Regions from separate parts of the Roseateles sp. GW821-FHT09H10 genome, predicted to be linked through region 1. Evidence: riboswitches for the same ligand, from Rfam matches in the RefSeq annotation. Region 1 holds a riboswitch; the other holds the start of a gene.

Region 1 (7,522 bases):
GGGCTGGCCGCACCCTCGTTGCGGATGCGCTCGACCAGCTCCTCCTCCTTGCCGTCCAGCCGGTTGATCTTGATGCCGGTCTGCTTGGTGAAGTTGGCGTACAGGGCCTCGTCGGTCTGGTAGTGGCGGGCCGAATAGATGTTGAGGACAGCCTCCTTGGCCGGCTGCGCGCCGGCACCCAGGCTGGCGAGGGTCAGGGAGATGCAAAGAAGGTGGCGGCGCTGCATGGAGGTCTCTCGGTAGGTGGCGTCGGCGGCATGCTATCAAGAACGATTCTCATTTGAAGCCCAATAGGCCCACAGGAAAACGGCCATCACCGGGAACCGGCGACCAACAGGGAAGCTGAAAAAAGGCCGGCCGCCGAAGCAGCCGGCCAAAGCGCCGCAGCGCTGGGGGAGATCAGGCGCCCATGAAGGCGAAGTCCAGTTCCGGCTTCAAGCCCGCCACGATGCGCGCGACCGACTTGCCGGAGCCGCAGGCATGGGTCCAGCCCAGCGTGCCGTGGCCCGTGTTCAGGAAGAGATTGGCCAGGCGGGAGCGGCCGATGAGGGGCACGTTGGACGGCGTCGCGGGCCGCAGACCGGTCCAGAAGCTGGCCTTCTCCACATCACCCGCCCCCGGGAAGAGCTGCTCGACGCGGCGCACGATGGCCTCGCAGCGGACGCGGTTCAGGTCGCGGTCGTAGCCGTTGAGCTCGGCCGTGCCGGCGATGCGAAGGCGGTCGCCCAGGCGCGAGAACACCAGCTTGTATTCATCGTCGGTCAGCGAGACCTGGTGGGCAAAGGCCTCGTCCTTGACCGGCATCGTCACCGAATAGCCCTTGGCCGGGTAGATGGGCAGGCGCATGCGCAGCGGCTCGACCAGGGCCGTGCTGAAGCTGCCCAGGGCCAGCACATAGGCGTCGGCGCGCAGGCGCTGGAACTGGCCGTCGGCATCCGTCACTTCCACATGGTCTAGCTTGCCGTCCACCTCGCGCAGCGCCGTGACCGCGTGGCTGAACAGGAAGCGCACGCCGTCCTGCGCGCACTGGGCCGCCAGCTCGCGCGTGAAGGCATTGGCGTCACCCGACTCGTCTTCCGCCGTGTAGGTGGCGCCGGCGAGTTGCGGGCGGATATGGCGCAGCGCGGGCTCGATGCGCACGGCTTCGTCGGCCGTGATGATGCGGCGGTCGCAGCCCAGTTCGCGCATCTGCGCCGTGGGGGCCGCAGCGCTCTCGAACTCGCGCTGGCTCGTATAGAAGTGCAGGATGCCCTGGCTGCGCTGCTGGTAGCGCAGGCCGCGGGCCTCGCGCAGGGCCTGCAGCACCTGGCGGCTGTAGCTGCCGAGCTTGACGATCTGCTCGATGTTGCGGCGGGTGCGCCAGGGCGAGCATTCACGCAGGAACTGCAGCACCCAGCGCCATTGCTGGGCGTCGGCACGCAGGCGGAACAGCAGCGGCGCGTCTTCGCGCGCCAGCCAGCTCAGCACCTTCCAGGGCGCGCTGGGATTGGCCCAGGGCTCGGCATGGCTGACCGAGATCTGGCCGCCATTGGCAAAGCTGGTTTCGGCGCCGGGCGCGGCCTGGCGGTCGACGACCGTGACGTCGAAACCCTGCTGGCGCAGGAAATAGGCAGAGGTGACGCCGAGCAGGCCGGCGCCGAGGACGATGACTTTCATTGCATGGACTCCAGAAGAGCTCCGCAGCACAGCGATCTGTGACGCGGTTGCCGCTCCCCCTGTCCTTGTTACCTGAGAGATTGAGCCCGCGGCGTGGTGGCCGCGGGCCTTGCTCCTTCGGTGCGCCCCTTGTGAGGGCGTCTCTCCAGACGGCGATTGGGTCGTTGCAGTACGGGGGCCTGAGCGGTTATGGGAGGCTGCGCCTTCGGCGGCCGGCACCTCGCGGCCCGGCACTCTCCTGCAACGATGAAATAAGGTCAGATCAAATCAGTGGTTCATGGCATACGCCTTTCGGGCCGAGCGCCGGGCCGCTCCCTAGCCGGCCCGTCGGGCGATGTGCGTGCCGGTCGATCCGGCAAGCATCGCCGTCCCCTCGGGGGCTGAGGCCGGACACAGGGCGTCCGGTGGACGGCCTGTGCCTGACGAAGAGCTGCGGCATCTGCCGCAGCGCGGTCTGCAAGACCGACCGGGCTTGCCTCGCGTTCAGCGGGCAAGACTGGGCGAGGGGTCAACGAACGCGCAAGGTATGCGTCCACTTGTGGTCGTTGGCGGACACCATCCAGTTGTAGAGGTCCTCCGAATTGCCCTCGCCCGGCCACGGGTTCATGTAGGTGACGTAGCTGTAGCCATTCCAGACCTCATAGCCGGTGCCGACCATGATGTGGCCGCCACCGCTGGTCCAGCCGAAGCGGATGACGAAGGGCTTGTTGGCGTTGATGTCGCTGACGATGGAATTCCACGACGAGGCGTAGGTGTAGGCATAGGTCGGCACGCCCCAGTTGGACAGGATGTTCTGCACGCTGCCGCCGCTGCCATACAGCGCATTGGGCTGGTTGGCGTAGCTGTTCCAGTTGAAGCTGCCGTTGCCGCAGGCGTAGTTGATGCCGAAGGCCCAGTTGACGATGCTGCATTGGGACGGTGCGGCCTTGTAGAAGCCGATGACCGCCTTGCTGGAGCTGGACCAGCACCACTGGCTGTGCTCCTGGATGGTGGTGGGCACGTTGAGCTGGCGGTATTGCGCCTGGGCCAGCGGCAGCGCGAGGGCAATGGCGAGGCCGGCGAAGACCTGCTTCAGTTGCAAGGACATGGGGGCTCCTGTTCCTTTGAAGTGCTTGGGCATCACGGCTTCAGTTCTGGCCATTGCTGTTGCGCTTGACGGCATTGCGCAGCGGCTCCAGCAGCTCATAGGTGTCGAGCAGCTTGGGCGCCGTGGCCTTGGCGGTCACGTCGGACGACAGCGCCGCGCGGGCCGAAGCCAGCGGCGCATAGCGCGCCTGCAGGTCGCTGGGCGAGACGACTTCCAGCAGGTCGGTCTGCGCCTGGTGCACGCGGATGAAGCGCTGGCGCTCGGCACCCACGTCGGCGTGTTCGGCCATCAGCTCGGACAGTTCCTGGGCCAGCCCCGCGCCGCCGAAGGACACGGCCTGCCAGCGCCCGTCCATGCGCTGCACGGTGACCAGGCCGACAGGCTTGGCGCCCACCTTGACGAAGAAGCGCCAGATGCCGCTGGCCTGCACCATATGGCGCAACTCGCTGCGGGCCGCGACGACGTCCTGCGGCGCGATGGTGTGCACCTCGAAGCCGCCAGCGATGCGCGTGCTGGCCAGATCGCCGGCACGCACGAGATCGAAGGCCGTGGCACCGGCGCCGCCCTGCTGCTGCTTGCGCTGGACATAGTCGGCCAGGCCCTGCTCGGCGGCGGCCTGGGCGCCGGCACGGTCGCTGTGGTCGGGCGCCTTGATGCGCGCCACGGCAGCACTCTGTGCCTGGGCCATCGGCGCGGCCACGAGGGCCAGTGCCGACAGCAGCAGGGCCATACCTCTGCGCAGTCGCAGGGTCGAATCTCGATCAGTTCGCATATCCAGGGTCTCCGTTTCGTGGGTTCGAAGAAGAGCCGGGCCTCTCGCGGCGCCACGGTTCTTCGTGGCGGCAGAGATCTCGGCGCCGACGCCGCGACGTCGACGGGTGATGTCGACTTGAACGGCTTCGGTGAGGGGCGTGTGGCGACCTGGCGCGAGTGCGCCGGACCCGTCACGACGGCAGCGGGGTGTGAGTGGGTGGTGTCAGTGAGTCAGCGACTCCAGCGGCTGTTGAACGACCACGAAAACCCCTCGGCAAGGCCAAAGGCCTCGCCAGGGTTCCGCGCCGCTCCCGCTGTCCTTGGTACCTGAGAGATTCGTGCCCCGGCGTGGTGTGCGCCTGCGGCATTTGCTCCTTCGGTGGGGGCGTTCGCGGTGTTGATCCGCGCCGTCCCGCTCTCCAGTGTCGGCTCCTGTGACAAACCAGTTCGGGGCCTGAGCGTGCATGGGAGGTTGCGCCTTCGGCGGCGCTCAGGGGTTCATTGTGTGAACCGGGCTGAACGCGCTCTCCTGGGATGTCGAGGCGGATGCTAGGAGGCCGCCATTCGGCACCGCATCCTGGTTTACTCGCACAGGGCTTTGCCGCGGTTGACGCCAATGAAAAAGGGCCGGCCACTTGCATGGCCGGCACGCGCAAGTAAAAAGGGCCGACCACTTGCGTGGTCGGCCCGGGGCGCTGGAGCGCGCTCGAGGGAGATCTGTCTTATTCCTTGTCCGCCGGCATCGCGCCGGGCATGCCGTGCAGCGGCAGCGTCGAGCCGCCCTGCTCCACAGCCTTGGTCACGGGCTTCTTGTCGCGCACCAGATAGCTGTAGAGCACCGGCACGACCACCAGCGTCAGCAGCGTCGACGTGATGACGCCGCCGATGATGGCGCGGCCCATCGGCGCCTGGATCTCGCCGCCGTCGTTCAGCGCGATGGCCATGGGCAGCATGCCGAAGATCATCGCGGCCGTCGTCATGATGATGGGACGCATGCGGATCAGGCCGGCCTGGCGCAGGGCCTCGGCCACCGTGGCGCCGGCCTTGCGGGCATGGTTGGCGAAGTCCACCAGCAGGATGGCGTTCTTGGTGACCAGGCCCATCAGCATGACCAGGCCGATCATCGAGAACACGTTCAGCGTCGAGCGCCACAGCAGCAGGGCCAGCATGACGCCGATCAGCGCCAGCGGCAGGCTGACCATGATGGCGAGGGGCTGCAGGAAGCTGCCGAACTGGCTGGCCAGCACGATGTAGATGAAGATCGCTGCCAGGGCCATGGCCGCCAGCAGGCCGTTGAAGGCCTCGGCCTGCTGCTTGCCGGCGCCGTCCACCTTGAAGCTGGTGCCCGGAGGCAGCTGGGTGTTCTTGATCAGCTTCTGCACATCGGCGTTGACGTCGCCGCCCGGGCGGCCCTGGACGCCGGCGAACACGGCCTCGCGGCGCTGCAGGTTCTCGCGGCGGATCACCTCGGGGTTGAACACCGGCTCGATGGTGGCGACCTGGTCCAGCGTGATGGGCGCACCCGTGCTGGAGAAGGCCACAGGCAGCTTGGCCATCTGCTCGATGCGCTCGCGCTGGTCGCGCGGCAGGCGCAGCAACACCTCGACCTGGTTGCCGTCGGGCGTCGTCCAGTAGGTGGCGATCTCGCCGTTCACATAGGCGCGCAGCGACGAGGCGATCTGCGGCGCGGTCAGGCCGAGCTCGCGGATGGCCGAGTCCTTCAGGCGCACGGCAAACGCGGGCAGGCCGGGCTTGACGGTCGTGTCGACGTCGACGGCACCGGGGATCTTCTTGATCTTCTCGACCAGGTCGGTGGCGGCCTGGGTCAGCACCTCGGGGTCGCTGCCGAGGATGGTGATCCAGATCGGGCGGTTGAAGCCGACGCTGACCTCGATGCCGGGGATCTTGGCGATGTCGGCGCGGATGGCATCCTCGACTTCCTTCTGCGTGCGCTTGCGCTCGCTGCGATCGGTCAGGGAGATGTTCAGCGCGGCCTGGTTGCGGCCCGTGGACAGGCCTTCGCCGGTGCTGCCGACCACCGTCGAGACGGTCTTGATCTCGGGGTAGTTCTTGAGGATCTCCTCGATCTGCGCGACCTTGGCGCTGCCGCGCTCGATGCTGGAGGCCACCGGCATGCGCAGGTTGACCTGGGTGAAGCCGTTGTCCGTCTCGGGCACGAACTCGCTGCCCACCATGGGTGCCAGGGCCAGTGCGGCGACGAAGCTGGCGAAGGCGCCCCACATGACCAGGCCGCGCGGCGTCAGCGTCGCGAAGCGCAGCACGCGCTTGGCGGCCTTGTTGCGCTTGCCGTCGGCATCGAAGGGCCGGCCATAGGCCGGGATCGGCGGCACGAAGACGCGGTAGCGGCGGCCGGAGAAGGCCCAGTCGATCAGGCGCTCGTAGGTGCTGTGCAGGCGGTCCATGCACCAGTCGGTGGCGCGGATGGCATGGCCGATGACGGGGATGCGCTTGACGCGCTCGTTGTTCGGGTCATGCCAGACCGAGGACAGCATCGGGTCCAGCGTGAAGCTGACGAAGAGGCTGACCATCACCGCCACCGCGACGGTGATGCCGAAGGGGTAGAAGAACTTGCCGATGATGCCGCCCATGAAGGCAACGGGCACGAACACCGCGCAGATGGCGAAGGTCGTCGCCATGACGGCCAGGCCGATCTCGTTGGTGCCGTCAAACGACGCCGTGCGGTGATCCTTGCCCATGGCCACGTGGCGCACGATGTTCTCGCGCACGACGATGGCGTCGTCGATCAAGAGGCCGATGCACAGGCTCAGCGCCATCATCGTCATGAAGTTCAGCGTGAAGCCGAAGGCCTGCACGGCGATGAAGCTGGAGATGACGGCGATGGGCAGGGTCAGGCCCGTGATGATGGTCGAGCGCCAGCTGTGCAGGAACAGGAAGACGATGGCCACCGTCAGCAGCGCGCCTTCGATCAGCGTGTGCTTGAGGCCGGTCAGCGAGCCCTTGACGAAGTCGGAGTTGGCGTAGATCAGGCGCAGCTCGACGTCCTTGGGCAGCACCTTGCGCAGCTCCTCCATCGCCTCCTTGACGGCCTCGCCGGTCTTGACGATGTTGGCGTCCTGCTGCTTGAAGATGTTGAAGCTGACGGCCGGCTGGCCGTTGATGCGGGCGATGCTGTCCTGCTCGCGCTCGCGCTCCACCAAGGTGCCGAGGTCGTTCAGCGTCAGCGCCAGGCTGCCGCGGCGGGCGACGATCATGTTGCCGAAGGCCTTGGGGTCCTTGACGCGGCCCTCGACGCGCAGGATGGCGTCGGCGGTCGAGTCGGACAGCAGGCCCACCGGCTGGTCGGCGTTCGCCTCGGCCAGGGCCTTGGCGATCTCGGCCGGCGTCACGCTGTAGGCGCGCAGGCGCATGGGGTCGAGGTCGATGCGCACTTCACGCGTCGTCATGCCACCCACATCGACCTTGGCCACGCCTTCGACGCGGCCCAGGCGCTTGGCGACCGTGAGGTCGGCCATCATGGACAGCTCGCGGGCGCCGCGGGTCTGGCTCAGCAGGGCCATGACGACGACGGGCTGGGCGTTGTCGGCCTGGAAGCGCTGCACCGTCGGCGGCTTCACGTCGCGCGGGAAGGCCGACTGGGCGGCGGCCACGCGGTCGCGCAGGTCCTGCATGGCGCGGCTCATGTCGGTGTTCAGCGTGAACTCGACGCTGGCCTGCACGCGGCCCTCGAAGCTGCGCGACTGGATGCGGTCGACGCCCGCAATCGTGTTCAGCGCCTCTTCCAGCGGCTTGGCGACTTCACGCTCGACGGCCTCGGGAGAGGCGCCGGGGTAGCGCACATCGATCCAGGCGCCCGGCAGCGAGATGTCGGGCATCTGCTCGACGCCCAGCTTGGAATAGGAAAACAGGCCCAGCACGCACAGGGCCACCATCACCATGGTCGCGAAGACCGGGTTCTGGATGGAAACGCGGGTCATCCACATGGCTGGCCCCTTATTGAACGGCGGCAGCCGACGCGGCCGAACTGGCCACCTTGGCCTTGGCGAC
Region 2 (7,522 bases), on a different contig from region 1:
CGCTGACGACATAGGTCTGGGCCTCGTCATGCCAGAGCTTGTTGGTGATGCGCGTGTACTTCACGCCCATCAGCTTCTCGATGATGCGCATCGAGAACTCCAGGCTGGCCTGGGGCGGGAAATAAGGGCGGAAGGCGTTCTGGTCGACGCTGAACTTCTCGCGCTTGACGCGTTCGCCGTAGAAGGTGGCGTCCCAGCGCTCGACCTGGGTCTTCTCCAGCGGCGTGCCCAGGTGCTTGGCCTTGTCGGCGCGCAGCTCCTGCAGCTCGGTCTTCTCGCGGGCGTTGACGGCGCCGGTCACCGAGTCGAGGAAGCGCGTCGCCGTGGCGCCATCCTTGGCCATCTTGCGGCGCAGGTTGAAGTCAACGAAGTTGTCGAAGCCGAACAGCTTGGCGTACTCGCCGCGCAGCGTGACGATCTGGGCCAGCAGGTCGAGGTTGGCCTGGCCACCTTCATTGGTCTTGGCCAACCACATGCGCTGGCGCGCCTCGCCGCTCTCGGCCGAGCGCATGACGGGCACATAGCTCGGGTAGTCGACGCCCAGCAGGATGCGGCCCTGCTCGTCGCGCTTGGCCTTCTCCCAGACGCTGGTGGGCACGCCCTTGAGCTCGGCCTCGGTGAAGGCGACGCGGGTGCCGGCGTCGCGGATGTTCTTGTTGAACTGCTGGTCCAGCTCGGTCAGCTTGTCCAGGATCTGCTTGGCGCGTTCGCGCTTGGGTCCGGGCAGGGCCACGCCGCTGTCCTCGAACTGGCCCGAGGCCAGGCGCACGAATTCGGCGTCGATGCCGTCCTTCCTGGGCGCCTTCTGCAGCGCGCGGTAGACCTTCTCGTTCTGGCCCAGGCTGGAGCCGAAGTCGGCCCAGCGCAGCGAGCAGGCCTGGGCGGCGTCGCGGATGGCCTTGTCGGCATGGACGTTGAGGACGAAGTCGTTGGGGCCCTGGTGGTCCTCGAGATAGACCACCAGGTCGTCATAGGCCGCCAGCCAGCCGCCATCGACCTTGCGCTTCTCCAGCGCGGCGACGCGCTGCTGGGCGCCCTTGAGGCCGCTGTCGCAGCGGGTCTGCACATCGGCCACGGAGCCGAAGGTGGGGAAATTGGGGGCGGGCAGCTTGGGTTGCGCCTGGGCGGCAACGGCAGTCAGTGCCAGCGCGGCCAGGGCGGTCAGGACGGGTTTCATGTCGTCTCCTTGTGGGAAGGGCGCGATTCTGGCCTGCGCGGCGGCCCCAGCCATTCGCCATGCCGCGCGCGGGCACGCGCGGCATGGCGTCCGGTGGCGCGGGCTCAGAAGAAGCGGTACTCCGCGGCCAGGCGCAGCATGCGGCCCATCACGTCCTCGCGGTTGTCGGGAATGATGCCGCCCTGGCCGAAGTTGCGGTAGTCGATGGGCGGGCGCCGGCCCGTCAGGTTGCGCAGGTTGGCGCTCAGCGTCAGCGCCTTCATCGGGCGCCAGGCGAGGTTGTAGTCGAGCCGGTTGTAGGCGGCCAGCTTGCACTGGTCCGCGGACAGATTCTTGTTGGTCGTGCAGTCCTCGACGCTCCAGCTGGTGTCGTAGTAGTCGCGCGTCAGCGTGGTGCTGGACGACCAGAAATAGGACAGGGTGTGCGTCCAGGCGCCCCACTCCTGGCTGGCGCGCAGCTTGAAGTTGAAGCGTGCATAGCCCCAGCGCCCGGCCAGGTTGTCACCATAGCGCAGGTCGGAGGTGCTGTACTGCTTGTAGCTCAGCAGATAGGTCGAGTCGAAGCTCAGGCCCAGCCGGCCCAGCGGGTTGCTGAACTGGCCGTTCATGCTCCAGTCGATGCCGCTGGTCTGGGTCTTGGCGAGGTTCTCGAACTGTCCGCTGACCAGGCTCAACCGGCCCGCCAGCGGCTTGTACTTGGCCACCTCGGCCGCATTGACAAAGGTCGGGTCGTTGTTGAAGTTGGGGGCGCGCACGATGGTGCCGGCGGGCTGCTGGGCCTCGGCGCCGAGCAGATCGGCCGTGCCCTTGGTGCCGATCTCGTTGGTGCGGGTCACGGCGTAGTAGTCCAGCGTCGTGCTGAAGGCCTTGAAGGGCTGGAAGGCCAGGCCCAGGTTGACGATGCGCGAGGTCTCGGGTTTGAGGCCGGGGTTGTTGCGCACCACGCTGGCCACGCCGCGGCGGCATTCGTCGATGTTGTCGGCGCGGGCCTGCAGCAGGGTCTTGTTGGGGTCGCTGTCGGGCAAGGCATTGGCCTGGGCGATCAGGTCGCGGATCAGCGCGCTGGCGGCGTCGCAGCGCTTGGGGTCGCTGACGCCGTTGTCGAAGGCCGATTTGCTCGACGTGGCGCTTTCGGTCAGGTTGGGCGCGCGAAATCCCCCTTCCACCGAACCACGCAGCATGAACTCGGGCATCAACTGGGCACGCAGCGCCAGCTTGGGCGAGAAGTGGGCGGCAAAGCCCGGGAACTTGTCGAGGCGGCCGGCGAGCTGGGCGTTCAGCTGCCGGGTGACGGGCAGGTCAGCCTCGACGAACAGGGCGCTGAAGCTGCGGCCGGCATCGGCGCGAACGGTGCCCAGGCCGACGATGTCGCCCGAGCCGGACAGGGCGTCCGGCGCGATCTTCATGCGCTCGTGGCGCAGCTCGAAGCCGGCCGCGAGATTGATCGCCCCGCCGGGCAGGCGGCCATATTCGCCCGACACCTTGCCATCGAGGAAGGTCTGGGTGACCTTGGCGTCATAGCCGATGGAGGGGAAGAGCTTGTCCAGCACGGCGGCGCTGTTGGCCTGGCCGATCTTGTAGCCGTTGGGCTTGTTGAAGAAGTCGGCGTCCAGCACGTCCTTGTTGTAGTCGCCGATGACTTCCTTGAAGCCGCTGTCGCTGATCAGGCCACGCTGGCGCTGGACGGTCCTGCCGCCCATCACGCCGGCGGCGGTCTCCCAGTCCCAGCCGTTCCAGTCGCCCTTCACGCCGGCCAGCAGGCGGTACTGGTCGGTCTGGACATGGTTGGCCTGGCCGTCATCCATGAAGCGGTAGCGGAACTCGACCTCCTCGCCGGTGTGGTTCAGCGGATGCTGGGCCGGCAGGCCGCGGTAGTAGAAGTTGCGGGCCGCGTTGGTGTTGGGGTCGCCCCAGACGACGCTGCCCAGGCCCCAGCCGTAGTAGTTGTGCGCCGCCTGGTAGGTGTTCTTGGTGTTCGAATAAAGCAGCTCGGAGAAGCCCTGCAAATGCTCGGACAGCTTCAGCTTGGCCGAGACGATGCCGCTGACGCGATCGGCCGACGGCTGCACCGAGAAGCGGTCGTAGCGGTCGTACATGCACAGGGTGTTGGACGCATTGAACAGCTTGCAGCCGGCTATCGGGCCCTGGCCGATGATGTTGCCGGGGTAGCTGTAGCTGGACGGCGTGTCGAAGCCCGGCGAGAACTCCTTGTAGGCGGGGTTGCTGTGTTGCAGCACGTCGCGCCAGAAGAAGTCGCCCCGGTGGTAGTAGTCGACGTTGGCGAGGATGTTGTAGCCGTCGCGATCGAAGTTGCCCACGCCGGCCGTGATGGCAGCGGCCTGATCCTTGAACTGCTTGGCCTTCAGCGAGCGCTGGGTGTTGGCGCTGACGGTCAGCCCCTGGAAGCTGCTGCGCGTGACGATGTTGATGACGCCGGCCACGGCGTCGGAGCCGTACAGCGCCGAGCCGCCGCTCTTGAGCACCTCGATGCGCTCGATGGCATCCACCGGCAGCGAGTCGAGGTTGGAGAACACCTCGTTGTAGTCGGCCAGCGGATAGGCGGCGATGCGGCGCGAGTTCAGCAGCACCAGCGTGGACTGCTTGCCCAGGTTGCGCATGCTGGCGCCCGAACCGCCATTGCCGAAGGAGTTGCCGCCGTTGAGGTCGGACAGCGAGTTGTTGTTGAAGCCCGGCAGCGTTTCCAGTAGATCGCGCGTGGTGGCCACGCCGGAACGCTGGATCTCGTCGCGAGTGAGCAGCGTGATCGGCGACGCCGTCTCGTCGTCGATGTTGATGCGCTTGATGCGGCTGCCGATGACTTCGACGCGCTCGATCTGTTCGGTGGGCCGGGGCGCCTGGGCGCTCGCGCTCAGGGGGATGAGGCCGGCCAGGGCGAGGGCGGCGGCCAGCGGCTTCAGGGCATTGGGTTGCATGCGAACTCCTGCAGGAAAAAAGGGCGAACGACTCCACGACGCGGCCGCGAATGCAGCGCCGGATGGCAAAAAAGGGGGGATGGCCGGGCGCGACGGCGCGCTCAGCCCGTGGCAACAGCGATCAGCAAAGGGGGTGCAATGCCTTGCGGCAGCACGACATGGCAGGCTCTCCGGCGCAGTGGTTGAACGACCACGAAACGGCGAGGGGTGGCTGCCCCTTCACTGTTTCGCGCCGCTCCCGCTGTCCCTGGTACCTGAGAGATTCACGCCCCCGGGATGGCCCCGCGGCGCTTGCTCCTTCGGTGGGGGCGTGCGTGGCCTTGTCAGCTCACGCCGCCCCGCTCTCCAGCGTCGGCTCCTGTGACAAACCAGTGTTGGGCCTGAGCGTGCATGGGAGGTTGCGCCTTCGGCGGCGATCAGCAAAGACCGCGCTCTCCTGGGATGTCGGCGTGCACGATAGGCAGCGCCATCCCCTGCCGCCGCCCTGGTTTACGCGAATCGGGTAGGCCCTAGCTTTGCAACAAGGCCTTCACCTGGGCCAAGGCACTGGGGTCGTCCAGCGTCGTCAGGTCGCCCGGGTCGCGCCCTTCCGCCACCGCCTGCAGCGCGCGGCGCAGCAGCTTGCCCGAGCGCGTCTTGGGCAGCAGGGTCACGAAGTGCACGCGCGCCGGCCGCGCCACCGCACCCAGCTGGCTGTCGACATGCTTCATGACCTCGCCTTCCAGCGCGGGCGAGGCCTGGCCCGCGTCGCGCAGCACGGCAAAGGCGATGGCGACCTGGCCCTTGAGCTGATCCGCCACGCCGACAACGGCGACCTCGGCGATGGCCTTGTGGCCCGAGATGCATTCCTCTATTTCTCGAGTGCCCAGCCTGTGGCCGGCCACGTTGATGACGTCGTCGGTGCGGCCGAGGATGAAGGTGTAGCCGTCGGCGTCGCGCGTGGCCCAGTCGAAGGTCGAATAGACCTGACGTCCGGGCACGCTGCCCCAGTAGGTGTTGATGAAGCGCTGGTCATCGCCCCAGACCGTCTGCAGCGCGCCGGGCGGCAGGGGATGCTCGATGACGAGCACGCCCTTCTGGTCCGCGCCTTCCAGCGTCGCACCGGTGTTCTCGTCCAGCAGCTTCACGTCATAGCCATACATCGGCACGCCGGGCGAACCGAAGCGCGTCGGCACGGCCTCGACGCCGGGGATGTGATGGGCCACCGTCAGCAGCGGCCAGCCGGTCTCGGTCTGCCAGTAGTTGTCGATGATGGGCACGCCCAGGCCCTCGGCGATCCAGCGCGCCGTCGGCTCATCCAGCGGCTCGCCGGCGAGAAAGAGCGCGCGCAGGGACGACAGGTCATGGCGCTTCAACAGAGCCGCGTCATGCTTCTTCAACACGCGCACGGCGGTCGGCGCGCTGAACATCACCGTGACCCGGTACTTCTCGACCAGGCTCCACAGCACTGCCGCGTCGGGGTTGACCGGCGTGCCCTCGTACATCAGCGTCGCCATGCCGGCGATCAGCGGGCCGTAGACGATATAGCTGTGGCCGACGACCCAGCCGATGTCGCTGGTGGAGAAATAGGTCTCACCGGCCTTGCCGCCAAAGATCCAGTCCATGCTGGCCGCGAGCGCCACCGCATAGCCGCCGACATCGCGCTGCACGCCCTTCGGCTTCCCCGTCGTGCCGCTGGTGTACAGCGTGTAGCTCGGCGTGTTGGACTCCAGCCAGGCGCAGGGCACGCGGGCACCGGCATGGCGGCGGCGCAGTTCGGCATAGTCCAGGTCGCGCCCGGCGACACGCTCGAAGGGCACGAGGCCGCGGTCCACCATCAGCACGCTGGCGGGCTTGTGCGTGGACAGCGTGAGGGCTTCGTCCAGCAGCGGCTTGTAGGCGATGCGCTTGCCGGCGCGGCTGCCGGCGTCGGCGCTGACGATGAGCTTTGGGCTGGCGTCCTCGATGCGGCTGGCCAGGCTGACCGATGCAAAGCCGCCGAACACCACCGAATGGATGGCCCCGATGCGCGCACAGGCCAACATGGCGAAGGCGGCCTCCGGAATCATCGGCATATAGATCAGCACTCGGTCACCGGGGCCTACGCCCTGGGCCACGAACATGGCGGCCATGGCTTCGACCTCGACCTGCAGGGTGGCAAAGCTGTAGACCTTCTCCTGGCCGACTTCGGTGGACACCCAGATCAGCGCACGGTCGCCGGGCCGCGTGGCCGCATGGCGGTCCACGGCGTTGTGGCAGAGATTGGTCGTGCCGCCGACAAACCAGCGCGCGAACGGCGGCTGGCTGGCATCGCAGATCTGCTGCGGCGGCGTCTGCCAGTCAATGCGCCTGGCCTGCTCGGCCCAGAAGGCATCGCGCGCCGTCAGCGACTGGCTGTGGAATTCGGCATAGGACTTGGTCATGCGGCGAGTGTGAAGCGCGGGCACTGACGTCAGTCTGACCTTTCGCAACAAGTTGGCGTGATGAATTTCAGGGTTTTTACGAAGTTCGCCGTTGGGCGAGCCGGGGTTTGCCCTGAAAATCGCGCGCTTTACGTCCGCATCGATTGACGGTGCCGGGGTGCCCTCATAACCTCCGCGCCGCTGTCCCTCTCCGCTATCGCGACCGCCTGCGGTCCGCCCCTGGTTCCCGGTTTCTTCTCCCGAATGCCCCTGGTGTCTTCTGCCCTGCTGAATCGCATTGCTGCCGCTGGCCTGCTGGCCCTCGGTTGCGCTGCCGCGCAGGCGCAGGGTGTGGCCCAGGCCGCGACGGTGACGCCGCCACCGGGCACGATGGCCGGGGCCTATGGCCAGAGCCTGCAGCAACAGCAGGCGGCCTCCGAGAAGGTCGCGGCCCAGCCCGCTGCAGCCCCCAAAGCCGCCACGGCCCAGGATGCCGTCAGCCGCTTCCTCAGCGAGCGCGGCCTGATGGCCAGCGCCGAGCAAGGCGGGTCATCTCGCCTGCTGGCCAGCGTGCGCGACACGGCCTCCGACCTCGTGCTGTCGGCCATGAACTTCCTCGGCGTGCGCTACACGCGCGGGGGCAACTCGGTCGAGAACGGTTTCGACTGCAGCGGCTTCACCCGCCACATCTTCGAGATGAGCGTGGGCCTGGTGCTGCCGCGCCGCGCCGACGAACAGGCCAAGGACGGCGCCCTGCTTTCCATCCGCCGCGACGAACTCAAGCCCGGTGACCTGGTGTTCTTCAACACCATGAAGCGCACCTTCAGCCATGTCGGCATCTATGTCGGCGAAGGCAAGTTCATCCATGCCCCGCGCACCGGTAGCGCCGTGCGCGTCGAGGACATGCGCGACTCCTACTGGTCCAAGCGCTTCACGGGCGCGCGCCGCGCCGACCTGAAGACCGCGGCAGAGATCCCGGCCGCGCGTTAATTCACGGCGCCGTTCTCGCGCCAGGACTGCGCGAGCAACTC

The links. A riboswitch is a leader RNA that binds a small molecule or an ion and turns the genes downstream of it on or off. The one in region 1 is predicted to bind glycine.
Region 2: another riboswitch for glycine. It lies ahead of AC07OY_RS18365 (TonB-dependent receptor domain-containing protein); the one in region 1 lies ahead of AC07OY_RS26130 (hypothetical protein).

What each region holds. Positions count from the first base shown of each region.
Region 1 covers NZ_JBWKOB010000007.1:11,379-18,900, reverse strand. The annotation lists gene AC07OY_RS26145 (extracellular solute-binding protein) at 1-227, opposite strand, end outside; gene AC07OY_RS26140 (D-amino acid dehydrogenase) at 400-1,656, opposite strand; glycine riboswitch at 1,706-1,815, opposite strand; gene AC07OY_RS26135 (C39 family peptidase) at 2,165-2,743, opposite strand; gene AC07OY_RS26130 (hypothetical protein) at 2,784-3,515, opposite strand; glycine riboswitch at 3,811-3,919, opposite strand; glycine riboswitch at 3,930-4,038, opposite strand; gene AC07OY_RS26125 (efflux RND transporter permease subunit) at 4,219-7,458, opposite strand; gene AC07OY_RS26120 (efflux RND transporter periplasmic adaptor subunit) at 7,469-7,522, opposite strand, start outside.
Region 2 covers NZ_JBWKOB010000003.1:598,974-606,495, reverse strand. The annotation lists gene AC07OY_RS18370 (M3 family metallopeptidase) at 1-1,177, opposite strand, end outside; gene AC07OY_RS18365 (TonB-dependent receptor domain-containing protein) at 1,282-4,110, opposite strand; glycine riboswitch at 4,350-4,461, opposite strand; glycine riboswitch at 4,470-4,559, opposite strand; gene AC07OY_RS18360 (propionate--CoA ligase) at 4,620-6,512, opposite strand; gene AC07OY_RS18355 (C40 family peptidase) at 6,765-7,481, shown strand; gene AC07OY_RS18350 (MmcQ/YjbR family DNA-binding protein) at 7,478-7,522, opposite strand, start outside.